DNA from 3 places in the Neobacillus sp. PS2-9 genome. Region 1 is predicted to be linked to each of the others. Evidence: a T-box and tRNA genes for the amino acid it is inferred to sense, from the RefSeq annotation. Region 1 holds a T-box; the other regions hold tRNA genes.

Region 1 (7,098 bases):
TACGCTCCTGGACAACACGGTCCAAACCAACGCAAAAAGCTTTCTGAATACGGATTACAATTACAAGAGAAGCAAAAGCTTCGTCACATGTATGGTGTTAACGAGCGCCAATTCCGTACTCTTTTCGATAGAGCTGGCAAATTATCTGGTATCCACGGTGAAAACTTCATGGCGTTACTTGAGTCACGTCTTGATAACGTTGTTTACCGTTTAGGTCTTGCTCGCACTCGTCGTGCAGCTCGCCAATTAGTTAACCACGGTCACATCCTAGTTAATGGATCACGCGTAGATATCCCATCTTACCGTGTAACTGCTGGTCAAACAATCAGCGTTCGTGAAAAGTCACGCAACCTAGATGTTATTAAAGAAGCAATCGAAGTGACAAACTTCGTACCTGATTTCTTAACATTTGATGCTGACAAATTAGAAGGTACTTTCACTCGCTTACCTGAGCGTTCTGAGTTACCTGCTGAAATTAACGAAGCTCTTATCGTTGAGTTCTACTCACGTTAATAGTAAAAAAGTCCTCATACCATTTGGTATGAGGACTTTTTTTATATTTCTCTTCAAGAAAAAGGGCTCTGATTCCTCAAAGCCCTTTACTATTAATATTTAATTAATGTGTATTTCTTTTTCCCTCTTCTAATAATGGTAAACTGACCGTCGATTCGATCATTTTCCTGAAGGGCATAAGCCGTGTCGGTAATCTTTTCACCGTTTATCGTGACTGCTCCATTGGTGATATCCTCACGAGCTTGACGTTTAGAAGGAGAAATTTTTGCAGCAACTAGTAAGTCAACCAGGTTGCCATCTTCCTCGCCTGCATCAAATGACGGAACATCTTTAAAGCCCTGCTTAATTTCAGCAGCAGAAAGATTTTTCACATCCCCGCTGAATAAGGCTTGGGAAATCTTAATGGCCTGCTGTAGAGATTCTTCACCATGGATTAGACGAGTCATTTCTTCCGCTAACGTCTTTTGTGCTTTACGAAGATGCGGCTCTTCTTGAACACTATGTTCCAATTGTTCAATTTCTTCGTGTGAAAGGAATGTAAAGTACTTTAAGTATTTCACAACATCCGCATCTGCTGTGTTGATCCAGAACTGGTAGAATTCGTACGGTGTCGTCTTTTCTGGGTCTAACCAGATGGCACCGCCTTCTGTCTTTCCGAATTTCGTTCCATCAGCCTTCGTTACAAGCGGAATCGTCAATCCAAATGCCTTTGATTCTTCATGCATTTTACGGATTAACTCTAGACCTGAAGTAATATTCCCCCATTGGTCACTTCCGCCAATCTGTAATTTACAATTATGGTGGTCATATAGATGATTGAAATCCATTGCCTGTAAAATCGTGTAAGTAAATTCAGTAAAAGAGATTCCCGTCTCAAGACGAGATGCGATTGTATCTTTTGCAAGCATATAGTTGACACCAATATGCTTACCGATATCACGCAGGAAGGTTACAATATCCATTGAACCTGCCCAATCATAGTTATTAACCATAATCGCTCCATTTTCACCGTCAAAGTCAAAAATAGAGGATAGCTGCTTTTGAATCCCTGCAACATTGTCCTGAACGGTTTCTAAAGTAAGCAATTTACGCTCTTCACTTTTCCCGCTAGGATCACCAATTAATCCTGTTGCACCTCCGACCAACACTATAGGTCGATGGCCGTGCTGTTGAAATCTTCTTAAAGTTAGAAACGCAACTAGATGCCCAATATGCAAACTATTTGCTGTTGGATCTACTCCGCAATAAAGGGAAATGCTTTCCTTACTTAATAAGTCCTTTAATCCTTCTTCATCCGTTTGCTGGTAGATGATGCCTCTCCAGGTTAAATCCTGTAATAAATCCATTTTAATCCCCTCCAAAAATAAAAATAAAAACGCCCCTGCAAATATGCAGGGACGTAAATTTACGCGGTACCACCCAGCTTGAGGAACTTTCCTCCAACTCGAAAAAAATAACGGTTTTGACCGTTCTCCATTACTAAGCAGTGTGTTCACAGAGAAAGCTCGAGGAGGTAATTCATTCTTCTATTTGTGTCAGCTTGCACCACCGCTGACTCTCTAGAAACAGGGATAGAAGAACTACAGTTTGTTCCTGTCAAAGCTTTTTATTAAAATTAACTATAGCTTTTTTTATCACATTTCAAAGAGCATGTCAAACATCCACTGGAAATTTCAGAAAAATGTAGAAGGTTGTCAGTTTTTATACCTTCTATATGCTATAATGTATGTGATTTTAGATGAGGTGATGCTATTGATGAATGAAAAAATGCAAGCCTGGATGGAAAAAGCAAAGTCCATACTCAACTTATTTACCCATAAAAAAACGGTAAAAAGTGCACGAATTACCTATCAAGTAGTTTGGAACCTTTTTCTCCTTGTGATGACGGTTGCCATTCTTGGAGGTTCATTTGCAACAGGTGTAGGAGCTGGTTATTTTGCCTCCCTTGTGAAAGATGAACCGGTCCGTCCTTACGAGAGTATGAAAAAGGATATTTATAATTACACGGAAACATCCGATTTATACTATGCTGATAATGTTTACCTCGGCAGGCTTCGCAGTGACCTTATACGCGAAGAAGTAAAGTTGGATCAAGTTTCAGAAAATTTAATTAATGCCGTAGTGGCAACTGAAGATGAGTACTTCTATCAGCATAACGGGGTGGTTCCCAAGGCAGTTTTCCGGGCCCTTTTCCAAGAAGTAACGAATTCTTCTGTCCAATCAGGTGGAAGTACCTTAACACAGCAATTAATTAAGAATCAACTTTTAACCAATGAGGTATCCTTCCAACGGAAAGCGAATGAAATTCTACTTGCACTCCGTTTAGAGAAATTTTTCGACAAAAAGGAAATCCTCGAAGCCTATCTTAATGTTTCTACATTTGGAAGAAATGCTTCCGCGCAAAACATAGCTGGTGTTCAGGCAGCAGCAAAAGGAATTTTTGGTGTAAAGGCTAGTGAGTTAACACTCCCACAAGCAGCGTTCATTGCTGGCTTGCCTCAGAGCCCGTTTGGTTATACTCCTTTTACAAGGGATGACAATGGAAAACCGGTTTTAAAGAATAATCTTGAACCAGGTCTCACACGGATGAAAACGGTTTTAAAAAGAATGTATGATGGTGGCTACATAGATGGAAAACAGTATGCTGAGGCATCATCCTATGACATTAGAAAAGATTTTCTCAAACCTACTGTTTATTCTCAAACAAATACTTTCCTTACAGACGAAATTGAAAAACGTTCTGTCGAGGTCCTTACTACCGTACTTGCAAAGAAAGACGGCTACACCGAGAAAGAATTAAAAAATGATGACCAACTTTTTTACAAATATAAAACTTTAGCAACCCGTGATTTACACCAAAATGGTTATGAAATTCACACAACCATCAACAAAGATATTTACGATGCGATGCAAAAGGTAAAAGATAGCTATAAGAACTACGGCCCTGCTAAAGCACAGGAAAAAAAGGATCCAGAAACGGGTGAAATAAAAACCGTGATGGAGCCTGTTGAAGTCGGAGCCGAGTTAATTGAAAATAAAACGGGTAGGATTATCAGTTTTGTTGGCGGAAGAAACTATGAAAACCAACAAATGAATCATGCCACAACCGCTCTACGGCCTAATGCCTCTACCATGAAACCGCTGCTCGTCTATGGACCAGCGATTGAATTGGGAAAAGCAGCACCTGGAACGCCAATACCAAATGTTGCGTTGAATTTTATTCCAGGTAGGAGTAAGCCTTGGCCACAAAACTACGACTACCGCTACAGCGGGATTGTGTCTGCTCGGTATGCACTTGCGAAATCGTATAACGTTCCAGCGGTTAAGGTATATTCCGAAATTGTTAATCAAAACCCAGCAAAATATTTGGAAAAGATGGGATTTACTTCACTAACGAAGGATGATCATACAAACCTTTCAGCTGCCATCGGTTCCATTTATGGTGTAACGGTTGAGGAAAATACAAATGCGTTTAGCACATTTTCAAACGGTGGGAAATTCATCGATGCCTATATGATTGATAAAATCGTAGATAAAAGCGGCAAAGTGATTTATCAGCACGAAGTAACGCCTGTCGATGTCTTCAAACCACAAACAGCTTATTTAACACTTGATATGATGCGTGATGTTATCAAAATGGGGACTGCAGCTGGAATTAATAGCAAATTAAATTTCAGAGCAGATTGGGCTGGTAAAACAGGAACAGGAAATGAATATAAGGACTCATGGTTCGTTGCGACCAACCCTAATATTACATTTGGTTTATGGACAGGGTATGATACGCCCAAATCATTAAAGATTTCAGGTATGTCGTATAGTCAACGAACAAATAATCTTTGGGCTGAATTAATCAATGCAGCTTATAAAATTAAACCTGATGTAATCAATCCTAAAGAATCATTCCAAATGCCAAGTGGAATTGTTAAGCGTTCATATTGTGCTGTTTCAGGTATGCTTCCTTCAAATGCTTGCTCGAAGGCCGGCCTGATCGAAAGTGATTATTTTAATGTGAATGATGTGCCAACAAAAGTGGACGATAGCTTAATTGAAGGAAATTTCGTTACTATTAGCGGCAAAAAGTATTTAGCATTGGATTCTACTCCAAAGGAATTTGCTCAATATGGCTTAATATTAAACCCAGACTTTATTACACGTATGGTTGGAAAAACGTTTAAAGACTATAGCCAGCTCATTCCACAAAAGGACCGATGGGGTAAAATTCTTGTACCTACAGCAAAAATGGTGGATAACGGAAAAAAACCTAATGCTGTTAACTTAAGTATTACCGGTAATACATTATCTTGGTCTTCCTCAGGGGACAATGATGTGGTCGGTTACCGAGTATATCAAGGCGGGCTGATATCGACCAAAGTAGCTAGTATTATAAATGGCTCAAAGCTTTCCTATAAGGTAGGAAATGGTTCATTTTATGTAACAGCAATAGATATAGCCGGTAAAGAATCCGCTCCGTCTAATCTAGTTGAGGTAGGAGCAACAGTACCACCTCCATCTGATACAACCGCACCGTAAAGACCAAAAGGCGGAAGCGCCTCGTTCAGCCCCGACAGGCAAATGTTCTTCGGCGGGAAAAGTCCGCCTTTTGACTTTTCTTGCCGAAGGTTATTTGACCCGAGGGGCTAGGCGCTGGAGCTAGATTCAGACAACTAGTTTAGTTATCCACACTTGGACCTTTTTATAATTTCCTAAACAATAGTAAAAACCGCACCGAAATGTCGGTGCGGTTTTTGTTTCAATTAATCTTCCATAGTTGAAAGATCACCCGTCGGCAAATTAAGCTCCCACGCCTTTAATACGCGTCGCATAATCTTACCACTTCTTGTTTTTGGCAGTTTATCTCGGAAATCAATTTCTCTTGGTGCAGCATGGGCTGCTAATCCTTTTTTGACAAATTGTCTGATTTCCTCTTTCAGTTCTTCAGAAGCCTCAAAGCCGTCACGCAGCGCAACAAACGCTTTAATGATTTCACCACGTACAGGGTCTGGTTTACCAATTACGCCTGCCTCTGCTACTGCTGGGTGTTCCACAAGCTTGCTTTCCACCTCAAATGGTCCTACACGCTCTCCTGATGTCATAATAACATCATCCACCCTACCTTGGAACCAGAAATAACCATCCTCATCCATATAAGCCGAATCCCCGGATACGTACCAGTCACCTGGCATAAAGTAGGATTCAAATTTCTCAGGATTATTCCAAATGGTGTGCATCATGGAAGGCCAGCCCTTTTTAATAGCCAGATTCCCCATTCGATATGGCGGCAATTCGTTTCCTTGATTATCGACAATTGCAGCCTGCACACCTGGAATCGGCTTACCCATCGAACCAGGTTTAATTTTCATACATGGATAGTTACTGATTAGTTGTGCTCCTGTTTCTGTCATCCACCAGTTATCATGAATACGATGGTTAAATACCTTTACACCCCATTTGACCACTTCTGGGTTCAATGGCTCACCCACACTTAGAATATGACGCAGGCTGCTTAAATCAAATTTCTTTACGAGTTCATCTCCCGCACCCATTAACATCCGGAAGGCAGTAGGAGCACTATACCAAACGGTAACCCCAAAGTCCTCAATCATCTGATACCAAGTTTCAGGGCTAAAACGCCCTCCCACAATGACATTAGAGGTTCCCGTTAACCACGGTCCAAAAATACCATACGACGTTCCTGTTACCCAGCCTGGATCTGCCGTACACCAATACACATCATCCTCTTTTAAATCAAGAACCCACTTTGCCGTTTGATAATGCTGAATCATTGCATTATGTACATGCAAAACCCCTTTAGGCTTGCCGGTTGAACCTGATGTGTAATGCAAAATTAAGCCATCTGTTCTGTCTACCCATTCGATCTTAAGTTCTTTACTTGCCTTCTCAAATTTCCCAAGGAAGTCAATGTATTGACCTTGTTCCTCCACATTTTTTCCAACAAGGAAAATATGCTTTAAGGCAGGTAAATCTTCCACAGGTACACGATCCAATAATTCAGGTGTAGTTACTAGAACTTTAGCTTCACTATCCTGCAGACGGTCACGAACCGCGCCTTCCATAAAGGCTTCAAATAATGGACCAACGATAGCTCCAAGCTTAATAGCACCAAGAACAGTAAAGTAAAGCTCTGGAGAACGAGGCATAAAAATAAATACGCGGTCTCCTTTTTCTACATCTCCATAACTCTTTAACACATTACCGGCTTTGCTTGAGAGATCCTTCATTTCCTTAAATGTGTACTTTTCATTACGAAAACCGTCTCGATAGTAAAGAGCAATTTTATTTTTTCGGAAGGTCTTTGCATGGCGATCAATGGCCTCATATGCCAAGTTAACAAGCCCTGTTTCACTCCAGGAGAATGTCTTTTCTGTTTCCTTCCAGTCAAATTGTTTGTACATTTCATCATAATTACTTAGATTATGGTCTCCTTGCACAACTGGTAGCGCTTCCACTTTCATTACTATCTCCCCCTCATGCTTTATAGAGATTATTATAGTACAAATAGGAACTATTCACAATTTTTTAAATATTATTATTCACGAATAATTGATTTATTGATATGTTGATTGG
Region 2 (7,098 bases), 850 kb from region 1:
ATATTCCTGTACCACCTCTTTATCGTTTGAGTGATGGGGGACGCAGGAGGATAGGGTAAGCGCGCTGTTGGATATGCGCGTCTAAGCAGTTAGGCTGGAAAGTAGGAAAATCCGCTTTCCGTAAAGGCTGAGCTGTGATAGCGAGGGAAATTTAGTACCGAAGTTCCTGATTCCACACTGCCAAGAAAAGCCTCTAGCGAGATAAAAGGTGCCCGTACCGCAAACCGACACAGGTAGGCGAGGAGAGAATCCTAAGGTGAGCGAGAGAACTCTCGTTAAGGAACTCGGCAAAATGACCCCGTAACTTCGGGAGAAGGGGTGCTTTTTGAGGTGAATAGCCTCGAAGAGCCGCAGTGAATAGGCCCAGGCGACTGTTTAGCAAAAACACAGGTCTCTGCGAAGCCGCAAGGCGAAGTATAGGGGCTGACGCCTGCCCGGTGCTGGAAGGTTAAGAGGAGGGGTTAGCCTTAAAAGCGAAGCTCTGAATCGAAGCCCCAGTAAACGGCGGCCGTAACTATAACGGTCCTAAGGTAGCGAAATTCCTTGTCGGGTAAGTTCCGACCCGCACGAAAGGCGTAACGATCTGGGCACTGTCTCAACGAGAGACTCGGTGAAATTATAGTACCTGTGAAGATGCAGGTTACCCGCGACAGGACGGAAAGACCCCGTGGAGCTTTACTGTAGCCTGATATTGAATTTTGGTACAGCTTGTACAGGATAGGTAGGAGCCTGAGAAGCCGGAGCGCTAGCTTCGGTGGAGGCGTCGGTGGGATACTACCCTGGCTGTATTGAAATTCTAACCCGCACCCCTTATCGGGGTGGGAGACAGTGTCAGGTGGGCAGTTTGACTGGGGCGGTCGCCTCCTAAAGAGTAACGGAGGCGCCCAAAGGTTCCCTCAGAATGGTTGGAAATCATTCGTAGAGTGTAAAGGCACAAGGGAGCTTGACTGCGAGACCTACAAGTCGAGCAGGGACGAAAGTCGGGCTTAGTGATCCGGTGGTTCCGCATGGAAGGGCCATCGCTCAACGGATAAAAGCTACCCCGGGGATAACAGGCTTATCTCCCCCAAGAGTCCACATCGACGGGGAGGTTTGGCACCTCGATGTCGGCTCATCGCATCCTGGGGCTGTAGTCGGTCCCAAGGGTTGGGCTGTTCGCCCATTAAAGCGGTACGCGAGCTGGGTTCAGAACGTCGTGAGACAGTTCGGTCCCTATCCGTCGTGGGCGCAGGAAATTTGAGAGGAGCTGTCCTTAGTACGAGAGGACCGGGATGGACGCACCGCTGGTGTACCAGTTGTCTTGCCAAAGGCATCGCTGGGTAGCTATGTGCGGACGGGATAAGTGCTGAAAGCATCTAAGCATGAAGCCCCCCTCAAGATGAGATTTCCCATAGCGTCAAGCTAGTAAGAACCCTGAAAGATGATCAGGTTGATAGGTCAGAGGTGGAAGCGTGGTAACATGTGGAGCTGACTGATACTAATCGTTCGAGGACTTAACCAATTTTTAAAGCGAACTCGTTTTTTACAAACACTTCTTCTGCATTATCTAGTTTTGAGAGAACGATCTCTCTAACAAAATAGTCTGGTAACTATGGCGAGAAGGTCACACCCGTTCCCATACCGAACACGGAAGTTAAGCTTCTCAGCGCCGATGGTAGTTGGGACGAAAGTCCCTGTGAGAGTAGGACGTTGCCAGGCTATATATTTATGGAGGATTAGCTCAGCTGGGAGAGCATCTGCCTTACAAGCAGAGGGTCGGCGGTTCGATCCCGTCATCCTCCACCATATATATTTTTAATATTTACGCCGATGTAATTCTAATGCTAGAGTAAGAAAGCGTGAACAATCTAATAATCATTCTAAACCTATGCCGGGGTAGCTCAATTGGTAGAGCACGATCGAATAAGCTTCCTGAATTAACTTCAGCATACTGACCGAGCTGCAACTTGCATAAGCTTTCTGAGGTCAGGATGACGATTATAAAGACAGCGTGAACAATCTAATATTTATTTTATACCTATGCCGGGGTAGCTCAATTGGTAGAGCAACTGACTTGTAATCAGTAGGTTGGGGGTTCAAGTCCTCTCGCCGGCACCATCCTTTTTTGATTTTACAAATGCGGGTGTGGCGGAATTGGCAGACGCACCAGACTTAGGATCTGGCGCCGCAAGGCGTGGGGGTTCGACTCCCTTCACCCGCACCATTTCATTTTTATATGCGGAAGTAGTTCAGTGGTAGAACACCACCTTGCCAAGGTGGGGGTCGCGGGTTCGAATCCCGTCTTCCGCTCCATAAGTGCCGGGGTGGCGGAACTGGCAGACGCACAGGACTTAAAATCCTGCGGTAGGTGACTACCGTACCGGTTCGATTCCGGTCCTCGGCACCACTTATTTTTACGGGAAGTAGCTCAGCTTGGTAGAGCACTTGGTTTGGGACCAAGGGGTCGCAGGTTCGAATCCTGTCTTCCCGACCATTCATATTTTGGGGCCTTAGCTCAGCTGGGAGAGCGCCTGCTTTGCACGCAGGAGGTCAGCGGTTCGATCCCGCTAGGCTCCACTTTAATTATATAACTGATTTGGCGGTGTAGCTCAGCTGGCTAGAGCGTACGGTTCATACCCGTAAGGTCGGGGGTTCGATCCCCTCCGCCGCTATTAAAATACTTATATAATTTTTTTTATAAAAATGGAGGAATACCCAAGTTTGGCTGAAGGGATCGGTCTTGAAAACCGACAGGCGGGTTAAACCGCGCGGGGGTTCGAATCCCTCTTCCTCCGCCATTTTTTCTAATATTAATATGTGGAGGGGTAGCGAAGTGGCTAAACGCGGCGGACTGTAAATCCGCTCCCTCCGGGTTCGGCGGTTCGAATCCGTCCCCCTCCACCATTTTAGGGGTATAGTTTAAAGGTAGAACGAAGGTCTCCAAAACCTTTGGTGTGGGTTCAATTCCTACTACCCCTGTCAATATTACTTATGTAAATTCCAAGTTTGTACTTTGGAATTTTTTTATTTTGGCTGTGTTAAAGAGTATTGTTGATTTGTTTACCCTGTTTCTTTCAATAAAAAATCCGATTTCTTCGATGGAGACAGGTTCTACTTCTACTTTTTTAAAAAAAAGTCCGATAACGTCGATGTAGACGGGCTCCACTTCTACTTTTTTCAATAGGCTGTGTTAAAGAATATTGTTGATTTGTTTACCCTTTTGATTGGAGCGGAAGGCACGAAGACTCCTGTGGGAGTACGGATCAGGGGAGACCCCACATAAGCTTTTCACCGAGGAAGCTCGCCGAAACGCCCACGTACCGCTCGCGCCTGGAGCGGAAATCAACAGTCAAATTTAACACAGCCTTTATTTTAGAAGACTTTCAACTTATTAGTTGAAGGTCTTTTTCTTTTATTAAGAGAAACGAATGTTCCTAAAAAATGATACTCACTTAATTCTTTTTCAGATGAAGGTGCAGTTCTATCCACAATGACTAAATTGTTTCATTTTATTTAACTATTTTGGGAAACCTATTTTGCATGCAGACACATAGATGGAAGGGGTAGTTCGATGCCAGAGCTTCCAGAGATGGAAACGTATAAGATCCTTTTAAATCAAAAAATAGTTGGTCAAGTAATTTCAGATATTCAAATTAATAGAGAAAAATCCGTTAACCTTAATCCAGAGCTTTTTAAAAGAACAGTTCTTCATCAAAAAGTAACTAATGTTCAAAGGAGAGGAAAGCACCTACTTTTCCATCTCCAAAATGGTCATGTGATGCTGTTGCATTTAATGTTAGGGGGATGGATGTTCTACGGACTTGAGTCGGAAAAACCAAAACGAACCATCCAAGTCCAAATCTCTTTTGGAGAAAATCATCTTTACTTTATCGGTCTTCGACTGGGATATCTTCACCTATATAGTCATCAAGAAGCGGAGGAGAAACTCACCGATTTAGGACCTGAACCATTGACTAATGATTTCACTTTAAATCATTTTCTAGAAATGATTCGTCATAAGCATGGACGATTAAAGACCACTTTACTTGATCAAGAGTTTATTGCTGGGATCGGTAATTGCTATTCAGCAGAAATTTGTTTCCATGCTGGAATTTTGCCTATGAAAGACATTGATCAAATTGAGGAATCAAAAAGGAACATGCTATATCATTCAATGAAGGCAGTCCTTCATGACGGAATAAAGTACGGTGGTTATATGGAAAATCCTTTATTTAAGGGCGATACCTTAACGGGGGGAATAAATGGTAGATGTCAAGTTTATGACAGGGAAGGCAAAAACTGCAATCGTTGCGGGGCCATTATCATAAATGAAATGGTTTCTTCTAGAAAGACATTTTACTGTCCTAATTGTCAAACGTAAACTAAGACCTGCTACAGTAGCGGGTTTTTATTTTTGTCAAAAAAAAGTGAAAGTAATTGTTTCGTATTTTACACAAATGTAATATACTATATACAAATAAGTATAGCACATTTATAATTAAGCTAACGAATATAACATATTTATTATGAATAAGGGGGTGGTAATGATTAAACTAACTAAACGACAGGATGAAATCCTACAGATTGTGAAACAAAATGGACCAATTACAGGAAAAGAAATTGCAGAAAAGCTTTCGTTAACACGGGCAGCTTTAAGACCAGATCTTGCCATCTTAACAATGTCAGGAAACTTGGATGCCAGACCGCGAGTGGGGTATTACTTTAATGACAATTTTGAAGTAAAACAGCAGGCAAAAAAGTTTATTCACCAAAAAGTAAATGATTATAAGGCGCATCCAATTGTAGTCGAAAAATCAACCTCCGTTTACGATGCTATTGTTCAGTTGTTTTTAGAAGATGTAGGTACACTTTATGCAGTTGATTCTGAAGGGCTTCTAGCGGGAGTGATATCAAGGAAAGATTTATTAAGAGCTTCACTTGGCAATAAGAATCTAAATGACTTACCAGTAAGTGTCATTATGACTAGAATGCCTAATATCATCACCATCGAACCAGAGGAAACACTGTTAGAAGCCGCCAAAAAAATGATTCACAATCACATTGATTCTCTACCAGTAGTGAAGGTAGAAGACCAACTGAAAAATACATATTTGCTTGTGGGAAGAATCACAAAAACCACGATTACAAGGGCATATCTAGAAATTATGGAAGAAAAAACAGACTAAGAGGAGTGGCTGTTATTTTGGTACAGAAAGAAGTGGTTTATGTAGTTTCTGACTCAGTGGGGGAAACAGCTGAGTTTGTAGTAAAAGCAGTCGCAACACAATTTAATGGAGGTCATGTGGACATTCGCAGAAGTTCATATGTAGAGGACTTTGAAGATATTGAAGATGTCCTTTTACTAGCGAAAAGAGGCAACTCCATCATTGCATATACGATTGTTGTTCCTACTTTAAAACTATATTTAGATAGCAGAGCCTTAGAAGAGGGTATATTAGCAGTAGATTTGCTTGGTCCATTAATGAATGCGTTCGTAACTAGATTTAATAAGCAACCGCATCATCAACCAGGTTTGATGAGAAAGCTGGATGAAGAATATTTCCGAAAAATTGAAGCTATTGAGTTCGCTGTGAAATATGACGATGGGCGTGACCCAAGAGGAATTACAAAGGCTGATATTGTTTTAGTCGGTGTATCTCGAACATCAAAAACACCATTATCTATGTACCTAGCACATCAGCGCTTTAAAGTGGCCAATGTTCCATTAGTCCCGGAAGTGCAGCCACCAGATGAATTATTTCAAATCCCTAGAAAAAATTGTATTGGATTAATCATTTCACCAAATAAATTAAACGAAATTCGGACAGAACGTCTGAAGGCTTTAGGGTTAGCTTCACAAGCAAATTACGCAAGCTTTGAGAGAATATTAGAGGAACTCGACCATGCTGAAAAAATTATGAAACGTGTAGGCTGTCCCGTTATTGATGTATCTAATAAGGCTGTGGAAGAAACGGCAGGCTTAATATTAGAAGTGTTAAAAAAAGAGAGGAGCTTTTAATAATGGACAAATTCGTTTATTTATTTCATGAAGGAAATGGCAATATGAAAGAATTGCTAGGAGGCAAGGGAGCCAATCTAGCTGAAATGACTAGAATTGGATTACCTGTTCCATACGGTTTTACCATTACGACACAGGCTTGCAATGCATACTATGAAGCTAGTAAAACCATTCCTACAATTGTAGAAAAACAAACGCTAGAAGCACTTGTCCGCTTAGAAGAGAAAATGGGTAAAAAATTAGGCGACCCTGAAAACCCTCTCCTTGTTTCAGTACGTTCAGGTTCCGTTTTTTCCATGCCAGGTATGATGGATACCATTTTAAACTTAGGAATGAATGATGAAACGGTTGTTGGTATGGCGAAGTTGACGAATAATCCTCGTTTTGCCTATGATTCATACAGAAGATTCATCCAAATGTTCAGTAACGTAGTCCTTGAGATTGATACCTATTACTTTGAACAATTATTAGAAGAAACACGTGAGCAAAAGGGATACTCCACTGATCCAGAGTTAACTGCAGAAGACTGGCAAGAGGTAATCAAGGGGTATAAAGGAATTGTTAAAAAGCATACAAGAAAAGACTTCCCACAGGAACCCAAAGAACAATTGTTTCTTGCAATTAATGCCGTCTTTAATTCTTGGAATAATCAACGTGCAATTGTTTATCGCCGTTTAAATAAAATACCGGATCATTTAGGAACTGCTGTTAATATTCAAAGCATGGTGTTCGGAAATATGGGGAACGATTCTGGAACAGGTGTGGCGTTTACAAGAAATCCATCTACTGGGGAACATCTTCTCTACGGCGAGTACTTAATCAATGCTCAAGGCGAAGATGTGGTTGCCGGAATCCGTACACCTCAGGCAATCGCTACATTAGAGGATGAAATGCCAGGTGTATATAAACAATTTGCTGAAACGTGCAAACGGTTGGAACAACACTATCAAGAAATGCAGGATATTGAATTCACCGTGGAACGCGGTAAGCTGTTCATCTTGCAAACACGTAATGGGAAGCGTACGGCACAAGCTGCGATTCGCATTGCCGTTGAAATGGTAGAAGAAGGAATCATCAACAAAAAGACAGCTCTTTTACGT
Region 3 (7,098 bases), 1.5 Mb from region 1:
TTCGTAATTCCATTCGAAATGATGACAGGTAAGTCGAGCGTGGTATTCTCCGTAATTTTGCTAACGTCAACTTCTACACGTACACTTTCGGTATCCTTGAGAATATCCTCCGGACCGATAATGGTCGCCTCTTTTACATCTAAATCAATGGATTCTATTGTTACTCCCGTTGGCGGTGTTCCCTTCTTTTGCACCGTAATCGGGACCGTCTTACTATTATCTTTAATTGGAATGGTGACTTTTACTGTACCTGGCTCCACCGTTACATCCAACTTATTTAAATCCTTATCTAAAACTTGAACCGTGGCTTCTTTCGTAACGGTTTCCTTCCATTTCTCTTTTGCCTCTACAGTCGCTTTTACATAAGTGATTCGATCAATGGCACTCTTGGCACCTGTGATTTTTACTTTATTTGGTTCTACAATAGGTTGTCCGGCTGAATAGCCATCCTCAATTTGTCCCTTGTTAAATTCTGCTTCGACTTTAAATTCCTTGGTGATTTTTTCTTGCACAGATACTGTAACCGTATCTGGTTTCAAGGTTGCCTTTAGTTTATCGGAAAGGTCTTTTACCTCTAGTTTCACTTTTTGTTTCCCAATTTTTGCATTCGTTAAATCTACGAATACTTCAAAATTTCTTAAAGTATTGGCAGACTGAACATGTGTCATTGGACCTTTTAGGGTAATATCCACTGTCTCTGGGATACCAGATACCACTAAATTTTCTGTATCATAATACACTTTTACAGGAAAATCCTTAATGGTAACTGACGATTGCTTTCCTGGTACATTCACATCACCTGGGTTTGGGATGGAGGAATACAATAGAACAGCCAATAATAACGCAAGAATTTTTATAAACCATGGGTTATCCATCAATTTATCCATTATTCTTCCCCCTCCAGTTCCAACGAGCGGAAGAAGCTTGTTTTGCTTTATTATGAATGATTAATTCACTCGTAAGTAATTCCTTTAATCCATCTGCTTTCAAATCACGATGTAGTTCTCCATTCCTTGTAAGAGAGATACTACCCGTCTCTTCCGAAACAACCACGGTAATACTATCCGTAACTTCACTAATTCCTAGTGCCGCTCGATGCCTTGTGCCTAGCTCCTTTGAAATAAATGGACTCTCAGACAAAGGAAGATAGCAGGCAGCAGCTGCAACAGTATTCTTTTGAATAATTACAGCCCCATCATGGAGGGGGGTGTTTGGAATAAAAATATTAATGAGCAATTCCGAAGAAATCGTGGAATTTAATGGAATACCTGTTTCTATGTAATCACCCATACCCGTTTCTTTCTCAATCGATATCAAAGCACCGATACGGCGTTTCGCCATATAGTCTGTGGCCTTAATAATCGCTTCAACTGTTTTTTCTTGATCATCATCATCTGAGTTACTGCTTCTTGAAAAGAAGCGCCCTCTCCCTAATTGCTCAAGTGCTCTTCTGAGTTCAGGCTGAAAGATAATGATTATAGCAAGAAATCCCCAATTTATGGCCTGTTGCATCATCCAGCTTAATGTGACTAAGCCAAGGTACTCACTGACAACTCTGACTAGAAGGATAACCAATATCCCTTTTAATAACTGAACGGCTTTTGTTCCTTTTATCACATTAATCAGTTTATAAATGACATACCATACGAGGACAATATCAACAATACTAGCTAAATACTTCCATACAGTGAAATCAGCAAACTGCATTGTTTTTCCTCCGTAATTTTATAAAGACCTTATTCATCACAACTTAATTATTATACCATAAATTCAACATACACTTATTATATGTATATCTTTATACGATAACTCCCTTCAACCATGGACTTCACGGATATTTCAAGTAAAATCTTCTTGGTTAAAAAAACAAATCACTCATGCATCGAGTGATTTGTTTTTATTCAGTTTCAGGTTGCTCAAAAAGTTGGACAGCATCTTGTCCTGCCTTTTTCATATGATACCATATCCAGTCAAAGACCTCATTAACCTCTTCAATTTGTCCGGTTACATGTCCCGCTGAAGCCAGGTACTGCTCCCCATGGATAACAGTAACGTTTCCTTGAACTTCGCCTTCTATTTTAAGTTTTCCGTTACGAACCACCACATCGCCCTTTACTACTTCTCCTTCAGGAACTATGACGGTATTATTTTTCACCACTAAGTTCTTTTGCTTGGTTACGGCAAATTCCTTGTCTTGATTCCAAGTGGAAAATAGGCTTCCTAACATTAAGACTACGAATACGGATGCTGCAGCAAGGATAGGATGATTTTTCAACCACCGTTGCATTCCTATCTTTTTCTTTTCTTTAGGAAGACGAGCTAATACATTTGCTGTAAAATCGTCCGGAGCTTGCATATGAGAAATGCTTTGTACAAAAGCAATGGTCCTTTTCAGTTCATTAAAAATAGCATCACATTCTGAACAGCTTTTGAGATGCTCTCGTAGTTTTTGTTCTTTTTCTGGTTCAATTTCTTCATCTAAATATTCGTGCATTAGTTCAATGATATGTTCTGGACACATTTAACGTTTCACCTCTTATCACACATATCTTAATTGTTGTCTTAACGCTTCTCGTCCTCGGTGAATTCTTGTTTTAACCGTTCCAAGCGGCAAATCAAGAATTTCACTAATTTCATTTAATGACAGCTCTTCAATGTATTTTAGTACAATTGCAGAACGATATTTTTCAGGTAGTTTTAAGATTTCCTGTTGAACGGTCTCATGCAGCTCCAAACTTTCTACCTCATTTTCAGGCAGCGGAGTATTAGATGGGACCTGTGCATACATAGTTAATCCTTCTGTTCCTGCCACTTCCGAATCTAAATAATAATCAGGTTTCTTTTTCCTCATGCGGTCAATACATAAATTTGTGGCTATCCGAAAAAGCCAGGTAGAGAACTTTAAATCTTGATTAAACGATTTAATATTTACATAAGCTCGGATAAAAGCTTCCTGTGCCACGTCTTCCGCTTCGTGTCGGTTTCCCAGCATTCTAAAACAAAGCTGGTAGACACTATTTTTATATATCTCGACGATTTCACCAAAGGCATCCTGGTCGCCTTTAATGACTTGCTTTATTCTTTTTTTAATTATAGCTTCCATTAAATTACCTCAGCTCCAATGCTGCTATACGATAATACGAATCGCTAGCAAAAAAGTTTCGCTTTAAAACGAAATAACTTTCAATACCTATAATATTAACAAAAATTTACTATTACTGTTAAGGAAATAGTTTAAAGTTTTTTCCTTGGGGGTAAAAAGATATTAACATTTGAAAAGAAGAGAGGTCATGTGCAAAGTGGGTCTTCAACGTCCTAAGTTAATGAAGGAAATAGAAATATGCCGAGATGCAATGGTAAAACTTGCATCTGAGACTTCTTTATCACATCCCCATGTCATTGCAGTAAGTAAAAAGCTTGATGTGTTGCTTTATCAGTATCATACATTGGATTACTAAATAAAAAAAGCAGCTGTGGTTTTTCCAGCTGCCTTCGCTATTTATAAGAGTTTTTCACCAAATAATGAACCCATTAACTCAACTGCGCATACCGCAGTTTTATTTTTTTCATCTAGAATTGGGTTCACTTCTACAAATTCTACAGACGTAATAATTTTTGCTTCTTCTAGCATTTCCATAGCAAGATGACTTTCTCGGTAGCTGATTCCACCCATAACTGGTGTACCTACCCCTGGTGCATCACTAGGATCTAGACCATCTAAATCTAGTGATAAGTGAACGCCATCTGTTTTTTCCTTTAGATAGCCAATCGTTTCTTCCATTACTTTCGTCATACCTAAGCGGTCAATTTCATGCATAGTATAGACTTTTATACCTTTTTCCTTTATTAATTCTTTTTCGCCGTCATCTAGTGCCCTTGCTCCAATGATGACAACATTCTCAGGCTTTACTTTTGGAGAGTAGTTTAAGATTTGGGTTAATAAAGAGTGCCCCCATCCAAGGCTGACTGCTAAAGGCATCCCATGGATGTTTCCTGTAGGGCTTGTCTCCGCTGTATTCAAATCACCATGTGCATCATACCAAATGACACCTAGGTTTTTATAATGCTTAGAAACGCCAGCTAATGTACCAATTGCAATGCTATGATCTCCACCCAATACAAGTGGAAATGCCCCTGATTGAAGGACTTCGTCTACTTTTTCTGCTAGCAGCGTACTTTTTTCTGCCACTAGGTCGAGATTTCGTAAGTTTGATTCTTTATCTACGACTACTTCAGGTCTTCCAACTGGGATATCACCCAAATCGTGAATTTCATCGAACAGCGGTTTTAACCGTTCGTAGATTCCTGCATAGCGGATGGCACTAGGTCCCATATCCACTCCACGCCGCATTTGGCCTAAGTCCATAGGCATTCCAATAATAGATAGTTTCTTAGTCAAAGCAATTCCTCCCTAACCCTTTATCAATACTATTTTAACCGCTTTCATCCAGATGACTCAACTCGACAAAATTTTGTATATATATGCGGTGGGGATGTGGGGGTTTGGGAATATGGTACTCTATTCACTGTGCTGGTTCTGATATCGATGAAATGGAGCTCTTATGTGAGCCTGCGGACGGTTTTTCACTTAAAAATCATGATTATTGGTTCATAGGACCTCTCTACGTGATCTTTTTTTCTTAAAAGTCATGATCAAGGGCTCATAGCCCCCCTCTATGCGACCTTTTTTTCTTATTAATCCTGATTACGGGCTCGTAGGACCCCTCTACGCGACCTTTTTTTCTTAAAAGTCATGATTAAGGGCTCATAGGACCTCTCTACTCGACCTTTTTTACTTAAAAGTCATGATTAAGGGCTCATAGAACCGCTCTACACGACCTTTCTTACTTAAAATTCATGATAAAGGTCTCATAGAACCTCTCTATGCGACCTCTCTATTATTATAAGCTAGAATTCAAGCTCATAAAAAATACAGGTCATAAAAAAAGCCTTAAATCATCGTCTGATTTAAGGCAAAGTATGTAGTGTGATGGTGGAGCCTAGCGGGATCGAACCGCTGACCTCCTGCGTGCAAAGCAGGCGCTCTCCCAGCTGAGCTAAGGCCCCATCTATGGAGCGGAAGACGGGATTCGAACCCGCGACCCCCACCTTGGCAAGGTGGTGTTCTACCACTGAACTACTTCCGCATATTCGAAGATAAAACCCGAGGATATATATCCCAGGGTTTTATCTTAAATTATGAGCCATGAAGGACTCGAACCTTCGACCCTCTGATTAAAAGTCAGATGCTCTACCAACTGAGCTAATGGCTCTTGGCTGGGCTAGCTGGATTTGAACCAACGCATGTCGCAGTCAAAGTGCGATGCCTTACCGCTTGGCTATAGCCCAATATTGAATGTTAAATCTAGTTTGTCCAACTTTTTTAAAAATATAAATGGTGGAGGGGGACGGATTCGAACCGCCGAACCCGGAGGGAGCGGATTTACAGTCCGCCGCGTTTAGCCACTTCGCTACCCCTCCATATTTATTTTTAAAAAGATGGTGCCGGCGAGAGGACTTGAACCCCCAACCTACTGATTACAAGTCAGTTGCTCTACCAATTGAGCTACCCCGGCGTAAGATTAGTATAAAAATGGTGGAGGATGACGGGATCGAACCGCCGACCCTCTGCTTGTAAGGCAGATGCTCTCCCAGCTGAGCTAATCCTCCAAAATGGTGACCCCTACGGGATTCGAACCCGTGTTACCGCCGTGAAAGGGCGGTGTCTTAACCGCTTGACCAAGGGGCCGATATTCATAAAAATAGGTAAGCTTCCAAGCGGGCTCGAACCGCTGACCTCTTCCTTACCATGGAAGTGCTCTACCTACTGAGCTATGGAAGCACAGCTGAATTTTCTTGATGACATAAAAATGGCTCCGCAGGTAGGACTCGAACCTACGACCGATCGGTTAACAGCCGATAGCTCTACCACTGAGCTACTGCGGAACAATAAGATAACAGCCTGGCAACGTCCTACTCTCACAGGGACTTTCGTCCCAACTACCATCGGCGCTGAGAAGCTTAACTTCCGTGTTCGGTATGGGAACGGGTGTGACCTTCTCGCCATAATTACCAGACTATTATTTGACACTATTTATTATAATGTCTTTTTTAATTTTTTCAAGAGGAAAAAATTTTTTTCATTCCCTCAAAACTAGATAATGCAGAAGAAGTGTTTGTAAACTACGAGTTCGCTTTAAAAATTGGTTAAGTCCTCGAACGATTAGTATCAGTCAGCTCCACATGTTACCACGCTTCCACCTCTGACCTATCAACCTGATCATCTTTCAGGGTTCTTACTAGCTTGACGCTATGGGAAATCTCATCTTGAGGGGGGCTTCATGCTTAGATGCTTTCAGCACTTATCCCGTCCGCACATAGCTACCCAGCGATGCCTTTGGCAAGACAACTGGTACACCAGCGGTGCGTCCATCCCGGTCCTCTCGTACTAAGGACAGCTCCTCTCAAATTTCCTGCGCCCACGACGGATAGGGACCGAACTGTCTCACGACGTTCTGAACCCAGCTCGCGTACCGCTTTAATGGGCGAACAGCCCAACCCTTGGGACCGACTACAGCCCCAGGATGCGATGAGCCGACATCGAGGTGCCAAACCTCCCCGTCGATGTGGACTCTTGGGGAGATAAGCCTGTTATCCCCGGGGTAGCTTTTATCCGTTGAGCGATGGCCCTTCCATGCGGAACCACCGGATCACTAAGCCCGACTTTCGTCCCTGCTCGACTTGTAGGTCTCGCAGTCAAGCTCCCTTGTGCCTTTACACTCTACGAATGATTTCCAACCATTCTGAGGGAACCTTTGGGCGCCTCCGTTACTCTTTAGGAGGCGACCGCCCCAGTCAAACTGCCCACCTGACACTGTCTCCCACCCCGATAAGGGGTGCGGGTTAGAATTTCAATACAGCCAGGGTAGTATCCCACCGACGCCTCCACCGAAGCTAGCGCTCCGGTTTCTCAGGCTCCTACCTATCCTGTACAAGCTGTACCAAAATTCAATATCAGGCTACAGTAAAGCTCCACGGGGTCTTTCCGTCCTGTCGCGGGTAACCTGCATCTTCACAGGTACTATAATTTCACCGAGT

Evidence for each region. The T-box of region 1 lies ahead of tyrS (tyrosine--tRNA ligase). A T-box ahead of a tRNA ligase gene usually reads a tRNA of that ligase, here a tRNA-Tyr.
Region 2: it has a tRNA-Tyr gene. The T-box ahead of tyrS (tyrosine--tRNA ligase) is inferred to sense a tRNA for this amino acid. The anticodon was not compared.
Region 3: it has a tRNA-Tyr gene. The T-box ahead of tyrS (tyrosine--tRNA ligase) is inferred to sense a tRNA for this amino acid. The anticodon was not compared.

Annotation. Positions count from the first base shown of each region.
Region 1 is NZ_CP133269.1:1,352,673-1,359,770, reverse strand. It holds gene rpsD (30S ribosomal protein S4) at 1-513, shown strand, start outside; gene tyrS (tyrosine--tRNA ligase) at 606-1,859, opposite strand; T-box leader at 1,904-2,122, opposite strand; gene RCG25_RS06670 (transglycosylase domain-containing protein) at 2,269-5,043, shown strand; gene acsA (acetate--CoA ligase) at 5,268-6,986, opposite strand.
Region 2 is NZ_CP133269.1:2,205,127-2,212,224, forward strand. It holds rRNA gene RCG25_RS11070 (23S ribosomal RNA) at 1-1,501, shown strand, start outside; rRNA gene rrf (5S ribosomal RNA) at 1,582-1,698, shown strand; tRNA gene RCG25_RS11080 (tRNA-Val) at 1,710-1,785, shown strand; tRNA gene RCG25_RS11085 (tRNA-Thr) at 2,022-2,097, shown strand; tRNA gene RCG25_RS11090 (tRNA-Leu) at 2,119-2,203, shown strand; tRNA gene RCG25_RS11095 (tRNA-Gly) at 2,218-2,292, shown strand; tRNA gene RCG25_RS11100 (tRNA-Leu) at 2,298-2,386, shown strand; tRNA gene RCG25_RS11105 (tRNA-Pro) at 2,397-2,473, shown strand; tRNA gene RCG25_RS11110 (tRNA-Ala) at 2,484-2,556, shown strand; tRNA gene RCG25_RS11115 (tRNA-Met) at 2,578-2,651, shown strand; tRNA gene RCG25_RS11120 (tRNA-Ser) at 2,685-2,777, shown strand; tRNA gene RCG25_RS11125 (tRNA-Tyr) at 2,799-2,883, shown strand; tRNA gene RCG25_RS11130 (tRNA-Trp) at 2,888-2,958, shown strand; gene mutM (DNA-formamidopyrimidine glycosylase) at 3,551-4,360, shown strand; gene RCG25_RS11140 (transcriptional regulator CcpN) at 4,524-5,165, shown strand; gene RCG25_RS11145 (pyruvate, water dikinase regulatory protein) at 5,183-5,998, shown strand; gene ppdK (pyruvate, phosphate dikinase) at 6,001-7,098, shown strand, end outside.
Region 3 is NZ_CP133269.1:5,051,938-5,059,035, forward strand. It holds gene RCG25_RS25200 (CdaR family protein) at 1-887, opposite strand, end outside; gene cdaA (diadenylate cyclase CdaA) at 880-1,707, opposite strand; gene RCG25_RS25210 (anti-sigma factor family protein) at 1,898-2,521, opposite strand; gene sigW (RNA polymerase sigma factor SigW) at 2,540-3,103, opposite strand; gene RCG25_RS25220 (aspartyl-phosphate phosphatase Spo0E family protein) at 3,273-3,458, shown strand; gene rocF (arginase) at 3,500-4,399, opposite strand; tRNA gene RCG25_RS25230 (tRNA-Ala) at 4,992-5,067, opposite strand; tRNA gene RCG25_RS25235 (tRNA-Gly) at 5,073-5,147, opposite strand; tRNA gene RCG25_RS25240 (tRNA-Lys) at 5,201-5,273, opposite strand; tRNA gene RCG25_RS25245 (tRNA-Gln) at 5,275-5,349, opposite strand; tRNA gene RCG25_RS25250 (tRNA-Tyr) at 5,397-5,481, opposite strand; tRNA gene RCG25_RS25255 (tRNA-Thr) at 5,501-5,576, opposite strand; tRNA gene RCG25_RS25260 (tRNA-Val) at 5,595-5,670, opposite strand; tRNA gene RCG25_RS25265 (tRNA-Glu) at 5,675-5,749, opposite strand; tRNA gene RCG25_RS25270 (tRNA-Thr) at 5,770-5,842, opposite strand; tRNA gene RCG25_RS25275 (tRNA-Asn) at 5,872-5,946, opposite strand; rRNA gene rrf (5S ribosomal RNA) at 5,961-6,077, opposite strand; rRNA gene RCG25_RS25285 (23S ribosomal RNA) at 6,204-7,098, opposite strand, start outside.